Regions from separate parts of the Rhodoplanes sp. SY1 genome, predicted to be linked through region 2. Evidence: predicted binding sites of a transcription regulator. Region 2 holds the regulator's gene; each other region holds the start of a gene.
What was found. Region 2 encodes LexA, which represses DNA repair genes until DNA is damaged. Its sites were predicted from a motif close to TGTTCNNNNTGTGTTCNG; they were not measured.
Positions count from the first base shown of each region.

Region 1: recA (recombinase RecA) is a predicted target of LexA. The motif match lies at 1,775-1,792, and genes of this name have one in related genera.
Region 3: ABTU92_RS28320 (ribonuclease T2 family protein) is a predicted target of LexA. The motif match lies at 1,598-1,615, and genes of this name have one in related genera.

Region 1 covers NZ_JBEOMB010000094.1:1,631-4,884, forward strand. The annotation lists gene recA (recombinase RecA) at 608-1,690, opposite strand; gene ABTU92_RS21375 (hypothetical protein) at 1,926-2,402, shown strand; gene ABTU92_RS21380 (hypothetical protein) at 2,412-2,849, opposite strand; gene ABTU92_RS21385 (hypothetical protein) at 3,013-3,234, opposite strand.
Region 2 covers NZ_JBEOMB010000025.1:25,260-28,513, forward strand. The annotation lists gene glp (gephyrin-like molybdotransferase Glp) at 1-1,149, shown strand, start outside; gene lexA (transcriptional repressor LexA) at 1,377-2,093, shown strand; gene ABTU92_RS08375 (ComEC/Rec2 family competence protein) at 2,109-3,254, opposite strand, start outside.
Region 3 covers NZ_JBEOMB010000203.1:3,182-6,435, reverse strand. The annotation lists partial or broken gene ABTU92_RS28325 (hypothetical protein) at 1-580, opposite strand, end outside; gene ABTU92_RS28320 (ribonuclease T2 family protein) at 790-1,488, opposite strand; gene ABTU92_RS28315 (NCS2 family permease) at 1,737-3,110, opposite strand.

The sequences.
Region 1 (3,254 bases), on a different contig from region 2:
GCGGCGACGGCGGCGCGGGGAGTCGCGACGGCTCTTGACGGTGCGGCCCTGCCGGCCCGGATGACGATATGCGCATCGTTTCGGCCTAGCCGAGACGCGGCGCGCCGGCAATCCGACGTCTCGGCGATCCGGCAGGGGGCCGGCGGCAAGGGGGGGGCAGCGGCAAGGGGGCCGGCAGGATGCGCGCGCGGGACATCGACGCACGGCGGACAGGCGCCCACGGGACGGGCGCGCGCGGCGGTGTGGTCGTCGCCGGCGCCGGCTCGACGCGAGGCCGGCTCGGGCAAACGCGCCTTCCCCGGCGCGGACATGCCCGCCCGGACATGCCCGTCCGAGCGATGGCGCGCGATACGGACGGCACAAGCGACACAGCGCGACGGCGTCCGCGAGCCGCGACGGCGAGAAGTCCGAACGTCTCCGCCCCGCACGATCACGCGATCACGCGATCGTCGGGCGGAGACGTTCGCTGGCCATCCCACCACGGTGGCTCAGCTCTCGAAGCACTGCGCAGCGCGGTCCGCCCCGATCGGGTCGAACCGCGCTGCGACGATCCCGTCCCGGCGCCGCCGCGACTGGCGGTGGCGCCGATCGCCGGCGGGCGACGCGCCTACTCCTCGCCGCCCTCGTCGTCGTCCTCCTCGGGCTCGCCGGCGAGAATCTGCTCGGCGATCAGCCCGGCGTTCTGGCGCACCGCCTGCTCGATCTTGGCGGCGACGTCGGGATTGTTGCGCAGGAACGTCTTGGCGTTCTCGCGGCCCTGGCCGATGCGGGTCGAGTCGTAGGAGAACCAGGCGCCCGACTTCTCGACGATCCCGGCCTTGACGCCGAGGTCGATGATCTCGCCGAGCTTGGACACGCCCTCGCCGTACATGATGTCGAACTCGACCTGCTTGAACGGCGGGGCGAGCTTGTTCTTCACCACCTTGACGCGGGTCTGATTGCCGATGACCTCCTCGCGCTCCTTGATCGCGCCGATGCGGCGGATGTCGAGGCGGACCGAGGCGTAGAACTTGAGCGCGTTGCCGCCCGTCGTGGTCTCGGGCGAGCCGTACATCACGCCGATCTTCATGCGGATCTGGTTGATGAAGATCACCATGGTGTTGGAGCGGCTGATCGACGCCGTCAGCTTGCGCAACGCCTGGCTCATCAGCCGCGCCTGCATGCCGGGCTGGGCGTCGCCCATATCGCCTTCGAGCTCGGCGCGCGGCACCAGCGCGGCGACCGAGTCGACCACCAGCACGTCGACGGCGCCCGAGCGCACCAGCGTGTCGGCGATCTCCAGCGCCTGCTCGCCGGCGTCCGGCTGCGAGATCAGGAGGTCGTCGAGATTGACGCCGAGCTTGCGGGCATAGACCGGGTCGAGGGCGTGCTCGGCGTCGACGAAGGCGCAGATGCCGCCCTTCTTCTGCGCCTCGGCGACGGTGTGCAGGGCCAGCGTCGTCTTGCCCGAGGATTCGGGACCGAAAATCTCGACCACGCGGCCGCGCGGCAGACCGCCGACGCCGAGCGCGATGTCGAGGCCGAGCGAGCCGGTCGATACCGTGTCCACCTCGAGCGGCTTGGTCGACTTGCCGAGCCGCATGATCGAGCCCTTGCCGAAGGCGCGCTCGATCTGAGTAAGCGCGGCATCGAGGGCCTTGGTCTTGTCCATGGAGGTATTCTCAACGACTCGCAGGGGGGCCGACGCCATCAACGCCTCCTCTATGCCCGGGATTCGGAGGGCCGACAACGCAGGCCGCGCCTCCATGAGCTAGACCGTACACCATCTGTTCTCATTTCGCAATATGTTCTCGTTACGTCCTTCATTCATACCGTCCGGCGCCGCGGCTCGCTCCCGGATCAAACCGCTGGTCGGCGGCTGGCGCGGCGCGTCGGGCGTGCTATGCGGCACGGTTCGGAGCCCCTGAAGCCGAAGGACTGCCGCCATGCCGATGCTGCGCCGCTCGTCGCTCGTGCCGATGTGGGCGACGTTCCTCGTCCTCGCCGCGGCCACTCTGGTGACGGCGCTCGCGGCTGCCGACCTGCCCGGACCAGACGACATCGCGGTGCCGGCGCCGACCGCGCCTCCGAGCCCCGATGCCGGTGCGAGCGGCGGCGATGCCGCAGGCGACGCCGCTTCGGATGACGCGCTCGCGGCCGAGCGAGCCGCCGTGCAGGCGTTCGGGGCGAAGACTCCGGCCTGTCTGGCCTGGGGCGACGGCTGCGTCACCTGCCTGAGAGGCGAGGACGGCAAGACCGTGTGCGCCAATCCGGGGCCGGCCTGCCTGCCGCGCGAGACGGCCTGCCTGCGCGTGCGCGACGTGCCGCCCGATCCGGCGCCGAAGAACGCCGCCCCGGCGGACGCACCGAAAGGCGCCGCGCCGACGCCTCCGCCGGCCTCCCCGGCCCCGCCGAAGCCGTGACGGCGGCGTCTACTTGCCGCAGTTCCACACCGGGCCGATCGGCGTGTCGGTCCAGCACGGACCGAAGCCGCCGCCGTTCCAGCGGCCCTGGTAGAAGCGGGCGCCGCCCCAGCCGTACACCCACTGCCACCCGCCCGGGGTGAGATAGCGCCGGCCCGGACCGTAGGGACGAGCGATCCACGAATCGCGCGATCGGTAGGGACTGGTGTCCTGTGGCGGCTCGTAGCCGGGCAGGAAGCCGTAGCCGCGCGACCGCCGCACCGTCACCTTCGTCCGCTTCTTGGCGGGCCCGGCAGCGGGCTCGGTCGTCCCCGCACCCTTGGCGGCGGACGGACCGGACGACGATGCCCCGGCCGAACCGGCGGGTGCGGCCGTCGCCGGGCCGGCTGTGGCTCCGGCTGTGGCTCCGAGCAGAGCGACGGCGAGAATCAGGGGGATGGGGCGCATGGCGGTCCTTCTGCCGGGAAAGCGCGGCGCAAAAACGGCGCCCTCACCCTAGCCCCGGACGCCGCCCGCCTGAAGGGCCCGCTCCGCCGCGACACGGAGCGAAACAGAACGCGGCGAACAAGTCCTCACCGGCCCGACCGTCCGGGCGCGCCGCGGCGGCGGCTCAGGCGTCGGCCGTGCGCGCGTGATGATCGTGCAGGAACACGGCGAGCTTTTCGCGCAAGGCCTCGTCGCGCTCGCTCGTGTGGCCGGCCAGGACGGCCTCCTCGAACAGGTCCTGCTGCACATCCTGCGGCAGGCGGTCCCAGACCGCTACGACGGCCGAGCCGAGAAGCCTCTCGAAACGCTCGCTGCGGGGATCGGCGGAACGGCGGTCGGTCTGCATGGGCGCGTCTCCTGCGGATG
Region 2 (3,254 bases):
GAGAGCGTGCCGGTCGGCGACGCGCACGGCCGCGTGCTCGCCGCGGATCTCACGGCGCTGCGCACCCAGCCGCCCGACGACGTCTCCGCCATGGACGGCTACGCGGTGCGGTTCGCCGACGTGACGGCGCCCGGCGCCCGGCTGCGGGTGATCGGCGAGGTGCCGGCCGGGCGGCCGTTCGACGGTGCGGTCGGCCAAGGCGAAGCGGCCCGCATCTTCACCGGCGGCGTGATGCCGGCGGGCGCCGATACCGTGGTGGTCCAGGAGAACGCCACCCGCGACGGCGACACCGTGACCGTCTCGGCCGCCGCCGGATTCTTGGGCCGTCACGTCCGCAACCGCGGCCGCGACTTTTCGACCGGCACCGTGCTGCTGCGCGCCGGCCGCCGCCTCTCGATGCGCGACCTCGCACTCGCCGCCGCCATGAACCACGCGGCCGTGCCGGTGCATCGCCGGCCGCGCGTCGGCCTGCTCGCCACCGGCGACGAGCTGGTGCCGCCCGGCACTTCGCCCGCCCCGGGCCAGATCGTGTATTCGAACGGCTTCGCCATCGCGGCGCTGGCCCGCCACGAGGGCGCCGCCACGATCGATCTCGGCATCGCGCCGGACCGGCTGGACGACACCGTCGCGGCGATCCGGCGCGCCCGCCAAGAAGGCGTCGACGTGCTGGTGACCACCGGCGGCGCCTCGGTCGGCGACTACGATCTGGTGCAGAAGGCGCTGGCGGCCGAGGGGATGCAGCTCGCGTTCTGGAAGATCGCCATGCGGCCCGGCCGGCCGCTGATGAGCGGCCGCCTCGGCGACATCCACGTGCTCGGCCTGCCCGGCAATCCGGTGTCGTCCTTCGTCACCGCGGTGCTGTTCCTGGTGCCGCTGCTGCGCCGCCTGCAGGGCCGCGCCGATCTCACGATCGCAGACGAGCCGGCGATCGCCGGCGCCGACCTGAAAGCCAACGACGAGCGCGCCGATTTCTTGCGCGCGACGCTGTCGAGCGATGCCGAGGGGCGACTCGTCGCGACGCCGGTGACGGATCAGGACTCCTCGCTGCTCGCCCCGCTCGGCCTCGCCGACGGCCTCTTGATGCGGCCGCCGCACGCGCCGGCCGTCGCGGCCGGCGGACCGTGCCGCGTGATTCGGCTGCCGGCCTGAGCGGCCGGGCCGCGCTGCGCGTCCGTGCGGCGCGGCGGCGGGAGCGGCCCGCGCCGGTTTTGCTCGCGCGAACCGCTCCTTAGGGCTAACCAACATTCGCCGCGACCCGTCGATTCCCCCGGCCACCATTAAAAGGTTGCAGAACACATGCCGAACATATAGGGTATGTTCATGATTTGTTTAGGCGGCTGCGATGCACTGCCCGAGCAAGCCCCGGGGGACGACGCATGTTGACGCGGAAGCAGTTCGAGCTGTTGCGGTTCATCCACGAACGCCTGAAGGAAAGCGGCGTGCCGCCCTCCTTCGACGAGATGAAGGACGCGCTCGACCTGCGCTCCAAGTCCGGCATCCACCGCCTGATCACGGCGCTGGAGGAGCGCGGCTTCATCCGCCGCCTGCCCAACCGGGCGCGTGCCATCGAGGTGATCAAGCTGCCCGAGTCGGTCGGCCACGGCGTCATGGCGGGCGGGCGCGCCCGCGGCTTCACGCCGAGCGTCATCGAGGGCAATCTCGGCCGGGTCCGGCCGCCCGCCCCGCAGCCGCAGGACGAGGACACGGCGCGCCCCGTCGCCGTGCCGGTGATGGGCCGGATCGCCGCCGGCACCCCGATCGAGGCGATCCAGACCAAGAGCTCGATCATCAACGTCCCGCCCGAGCTTCTGAGCGCCGGCGACCATTTTGCCCTCGAGGTGCGCGGCGACTCGATGATCGACGCCGGCATCCTCGACGGCGACATCGCGCTGATCCGCCGCTCCGAGAACGCCGACACGGGCGACATCGTCGTCGCCCTGGTCGACGAGGAGGAGGCGACGCTCAAGCGCTTCCGCCGCCGCGGCGCCTCGATCGCGCTGGAGCCCGCCAACGCCTCCTACGAGGTGCGCATCCTCCCCCCCAACCGGGTGCGCATCCAGGGCAAGCTGGTCGGCCTGATGCGGCGGTACTGAGCGGCGGAGCAACGCTCAGTCCGGCTCGATGTCCTCGATCGCCGGGGTGGCATCGGGCGGAGGAGCCGAGCGGGACGCGCCTGCGGCCGTGCCGCCGGCAGAAGGAACAGCGGGCCGAGCCGCGGCGGTCGGCGTCGGCGACCACGGACGGTCGTAGCCCGGCGCGCGGGCGCGGGTGACCGCGAAGCCATCCCCGGTCCGCCGCAGCGCCAGCGCGCCCGTGTCCTTCAGCATGGCGCGGTCGATCACGGTCGCCCGACAGCCCTCCGGCGGATCGCGCAGCGCGACGATCAGGGCCGCGCGGGCGCAGTCGTCGGCGAAGCTCTCGGCCGTGCGGGCCACCGCGACGGCCGCGCCATCGGACAGGCGGGCGACGCAGCCGGACGGATCGCAGGCGAAGCCCGCCGCGACGTCGGGTCCATCGGGCGGGCGCGCGTCGGCGTCGCCGGAGAGCCAGTCGCGCGCCGCGAAGTTCAGGCTGCCGATGCGCAGCACCGTAAGTCGGCCGTCGGCGCCGCGCACCGCCACCGCCTCGCCGCTCGGCGCGATCAGCACGTCGGGCTTTTCCGAAGCACCGGCGAGCAGCATGGCGACGCCGAGCAGGACTGCGCCCGTCCACCGCAGTGGCGTGCGCAGCAGCGCCACGACGACGAGGCCGGCGGTCGCGACGAGGAGCGCGTCGGCCCCGAAGGCCGGCACGCGGCCGACCGCGCCCGGCAGCGCCGCGACCCACTGGGCCACGACCGTCATCCAGTCGATGCCGGCGCCCATCAGGCGCCACAGCGGACCGTCGAAGCCGAACGGCATGGCGACGAGCGCGACGATCCCGACCGGCATCACGAAGCCGGAGACCACCGGCATGGCGCCGAGATTGGCGAGCACGCCGTAGGGCGCGACGCGGTGGAAGTGATAGGCCGCGAAGATCGTGGTCGCGAGCCCGGCGACCAGGGAGGCGACGAGCAAGGCGACCACCTCGCGGGCGCCCCACAGCGCCAGCCGCGCGGCGAGCCGGCTTCGCGGCGCCGCGGCGAGCCACGGCAGCCCCTTCTCGTAGACGGCGACGAGCGCCAGCGTCGCGGCAAAGCTCATCTGGAAGCTCGGATGCACGACCGCCTCGGGGGTGAGCAGCATCACGGCGAGGGCCGCGACGGCGAGGGTGCG
Region 3 (3,254 bases), on a different contig from region 2:
GGCCCGAGGCCACCGCGGCGATCCGGGACGCCTTCGCGACCGGCGACTCCGCCCCCGACGTCGACGGGTCGGCCCCGGGCGGCGCGGCGGACGAGCGGCGTGCGATGCGGTCGCACAGCCGTTCGCCGCCCCGGATCGCGATCAGCAACGCGGCCGGCAGGCCGACGACATGCAGGCCGACCACCAGGAAGGCGACCAGCCGCACCTCCGGCTGGACGGCGGCGGCGAGCACGACGACGGGCGCCCAGACCGTGCTGGCGAGCACGCCGTTGGCGAGATCGGCGACCACGGGCAGATGCGCCCCGCCGGTGCAGCGCCACAGGACCAGCGCCGAAAGACCTTCCAGGCGGCAGCCGTGGTCGGGCCGCAGAACCTCGCCGCCATAGGCGAGGATCAGCCACGTGATCCCCCACAGGGCGATGTAGAACACCCCGAGCGTCCGCAGGGCGAGCCGCGCGTCGGCCTCCAGCCGCGCCCGGACGGAGGCGCCTTCGGTGAGCGCATCGGCGCTGACCAGGCGGCCCGTGAACGGGTGCTCGGCGAACGGGCGCTGGGTGAACGTGATGGTGTCTTGCCGCATGTCTCCGTCTCCGGAGACACCTTGGTCCACCGCGGCTCACCCCCCGGTTTGCCGGGAGGGGCAGAATGCACCCTTTCGGGTTCGGAGGATTTCGCTCGGCGCGGCAGGACTTCGTTCACCGTGCCGCGGGCCGCGCTCGCCTGTGCCGGGCCGCTTCGTTCGTCGTGTCGGGCGTCGCGGGACCGGTCCCGATCTCGCCGCTCCCCGGCCTACCCGCCCCGCACCGGCGGCATCGACAGCCGGTCGCGCCGGCAGGCGCGGCGGTCGACCTCGGGGCAGGTCCGGAAGCCGAGATCGCGGGTCAGGCAGATGCGCACCTCGCTCAGCCGGTTGCGGCTGCAGGCGACCGCGATGGCGTCGCGCCCGAGCCCCGGATTGGCCTGGACGAACGCCTCCTCGACCTCGTCCGGCGTCACCATCAGGGTGCGGTCGGGCTCGAGATAGGCGTCCGGGATCTTCACCACGGCGCGCGCCTTGCGGACCGCCTCGAAATAGCCGCGCGGCCCGAGGCCGGAGCAGACGCCGTGCTTGTCCCACTGGTTGAAGACGAGGCGCGGGCTCGGCATCAGGTCGAGCATCGCCGAGACGATCTCGCGGTTCAGCCGCGGCGCCGGCACCTGGCAAAACTCGGGAAAGCCGCGTTCGTATTGTGGCCACAGCCCGTGCACGACAAAGGAGAACGGCCTCTCGCCGCACTGCGGGTCGGGTCGGCCGGCCTCCTCGCGAGCCGGACGCCCGTTGCGGCGCTCGGCGCTCTCCTCGCAGAAGGAGGGCGACCACGACAGCGCGAGGACGTAGAAGTCGAACTGCCCGGGCTCGTTCTGCCGCCGGTCCTGCGCGACGGCCGGCGTCACCCCGGCCCCGACGCCCCACGACGCCGTCAGCATCGTCGCAATCAAGAACGTCATCGCCACGGCCGCCGCCGCGGCCCGCATCCCGCGCCCGATCATGATCCGCCCCGTATTCCGCACACACTCTTTCAGCACGACGGAAGCCGCGACCACAATACCAGAGTTGTAGAACGTTTCAAGAACATTAGCACGAGCCGGACGCTCTCGCTTGCCTGACCTGGGTCCCGGCTCTCGCCAGGACACGCCGCCCCCGGGTCCCGGCTTTCGCCGGGACACGCAAGTGGCCTCTTCCGCCCCGCGGCCACTCACCCCATCGCGAACTTGCCGGCGAACAGGAGCGCCAGGACGATCACGGCCGGCGACACGTCGCGGAAGCGGCCGGAGACGAGCTTGGCGGCCGCATAGGTGATGAAGCCGAGCCCGATGCCGGTGGCGATCGAGTAGGTCAGCGGCATCGTCACGGCGGCCACCACGGCGGGGGCGTACTCGGTGACGTCCTCCCAGGAGATCTCGGCGAGCCCCTGGGTCATCAGGCAGGCGACGTAGAGCAGCGCCGCCGCCGAGGCGTAGGCCGGGATCATGCCGGCGAGCGGCGCGAAGAACAGCGCCATCAGGAACAGCAGCGCGACGAACACGGCGGTGAGGCCGGTGCGGCCGCCGGCCGAGACGCCGGCCGCGCTCTCGATGTAGCTGGTGGTCGTCGAGGTGCCGATCAGCGAGCCGAACATGGCCGCGAAGGAATCGGCGAGCAGCGCCTGCTTCATGCGCGGCAGATGGCCCTTCTCGTCGAGCAGGCCGGCCCGGTGGGTGACGCCGATCAGCGTGCCGGCGTTGTCGAACACGTCGATGAACAGGAAGCTCAGCACGACGATGATGAAGGTCTGCTCGAAGATCGCCGAGAAGTCGAGCTGCAGGAAGGTCGGCGCCAGCGAGGGCGGCACGTCGACGATCCCGGTGTAGGTGGTGAGCCCGAACGGCAGGCCGATCAGCGTCACGATCAGGATGCCGATCAGCGTGCCGCCGAGAATGTTACGCGAGTTCAGCGCGGCGATCAGCACGAAGCCGGCGAGGCACAGGATGGCGGGGAGCTGGCGCAGATCGCCGAGCGTGACCAGCGTCACCGGATGGGCGACGACGATCTTCGACTGCTCGAGCGCGATGATGCCGAGGAACAGCCCGACGCCGGCCGAGATGGCGAGCTTGAGCGTCTTCGGGATGGCGTTGATGACGTATTCGCGCAGGCGGAAGATCGACAAAAGGAAGAACAGCACGCCGGAGCAGAACACGGCGCCGAGCGCTTGCTGCCAGGAGTACTTGTAGGAGAGCACGACCGTGAAGGCGAAGAAGGCGTTGAGCCCCATGCCGGGGGCGAGCGCCACCGGATAGTTGGCGTAGAGCGCCATCACCAGGGTCGACACGGCGGCGGCCAGGCAGGTGGCGACGAACACGGCGCCCTTGTCCATGCCGGCATTGGCCAGGATCGTCGGGTTGACGAAGACGATGTAGACCATCGTCAGGAACGTGGTGACGCCGGCGATCGCCTCGGTGCGCACCGTGGTGCCGCTCGCGGTCAGGCCGAAATAGCGGTCGAGAAAGCCCTTCGGCTCGCCGGGCGTGCGCGTCGGCCCGCCGGGGGCGGGCCGGTGGATCGAGGCAGAGGTGGTGGCAGTCTCGGTCATGTCGCGTCCCCCGTCCGGGCCGGCGCGACGACGGGCGGCGCCCTGCCCCCGCCGTCGGTTCTAGCCCTCGGTCGTGTGCTCCGCAATTGCGAGCAAGGCGCGTGCCGCATCGGCTTGTGGATCACCGGCGCCGGGCCGGGCATC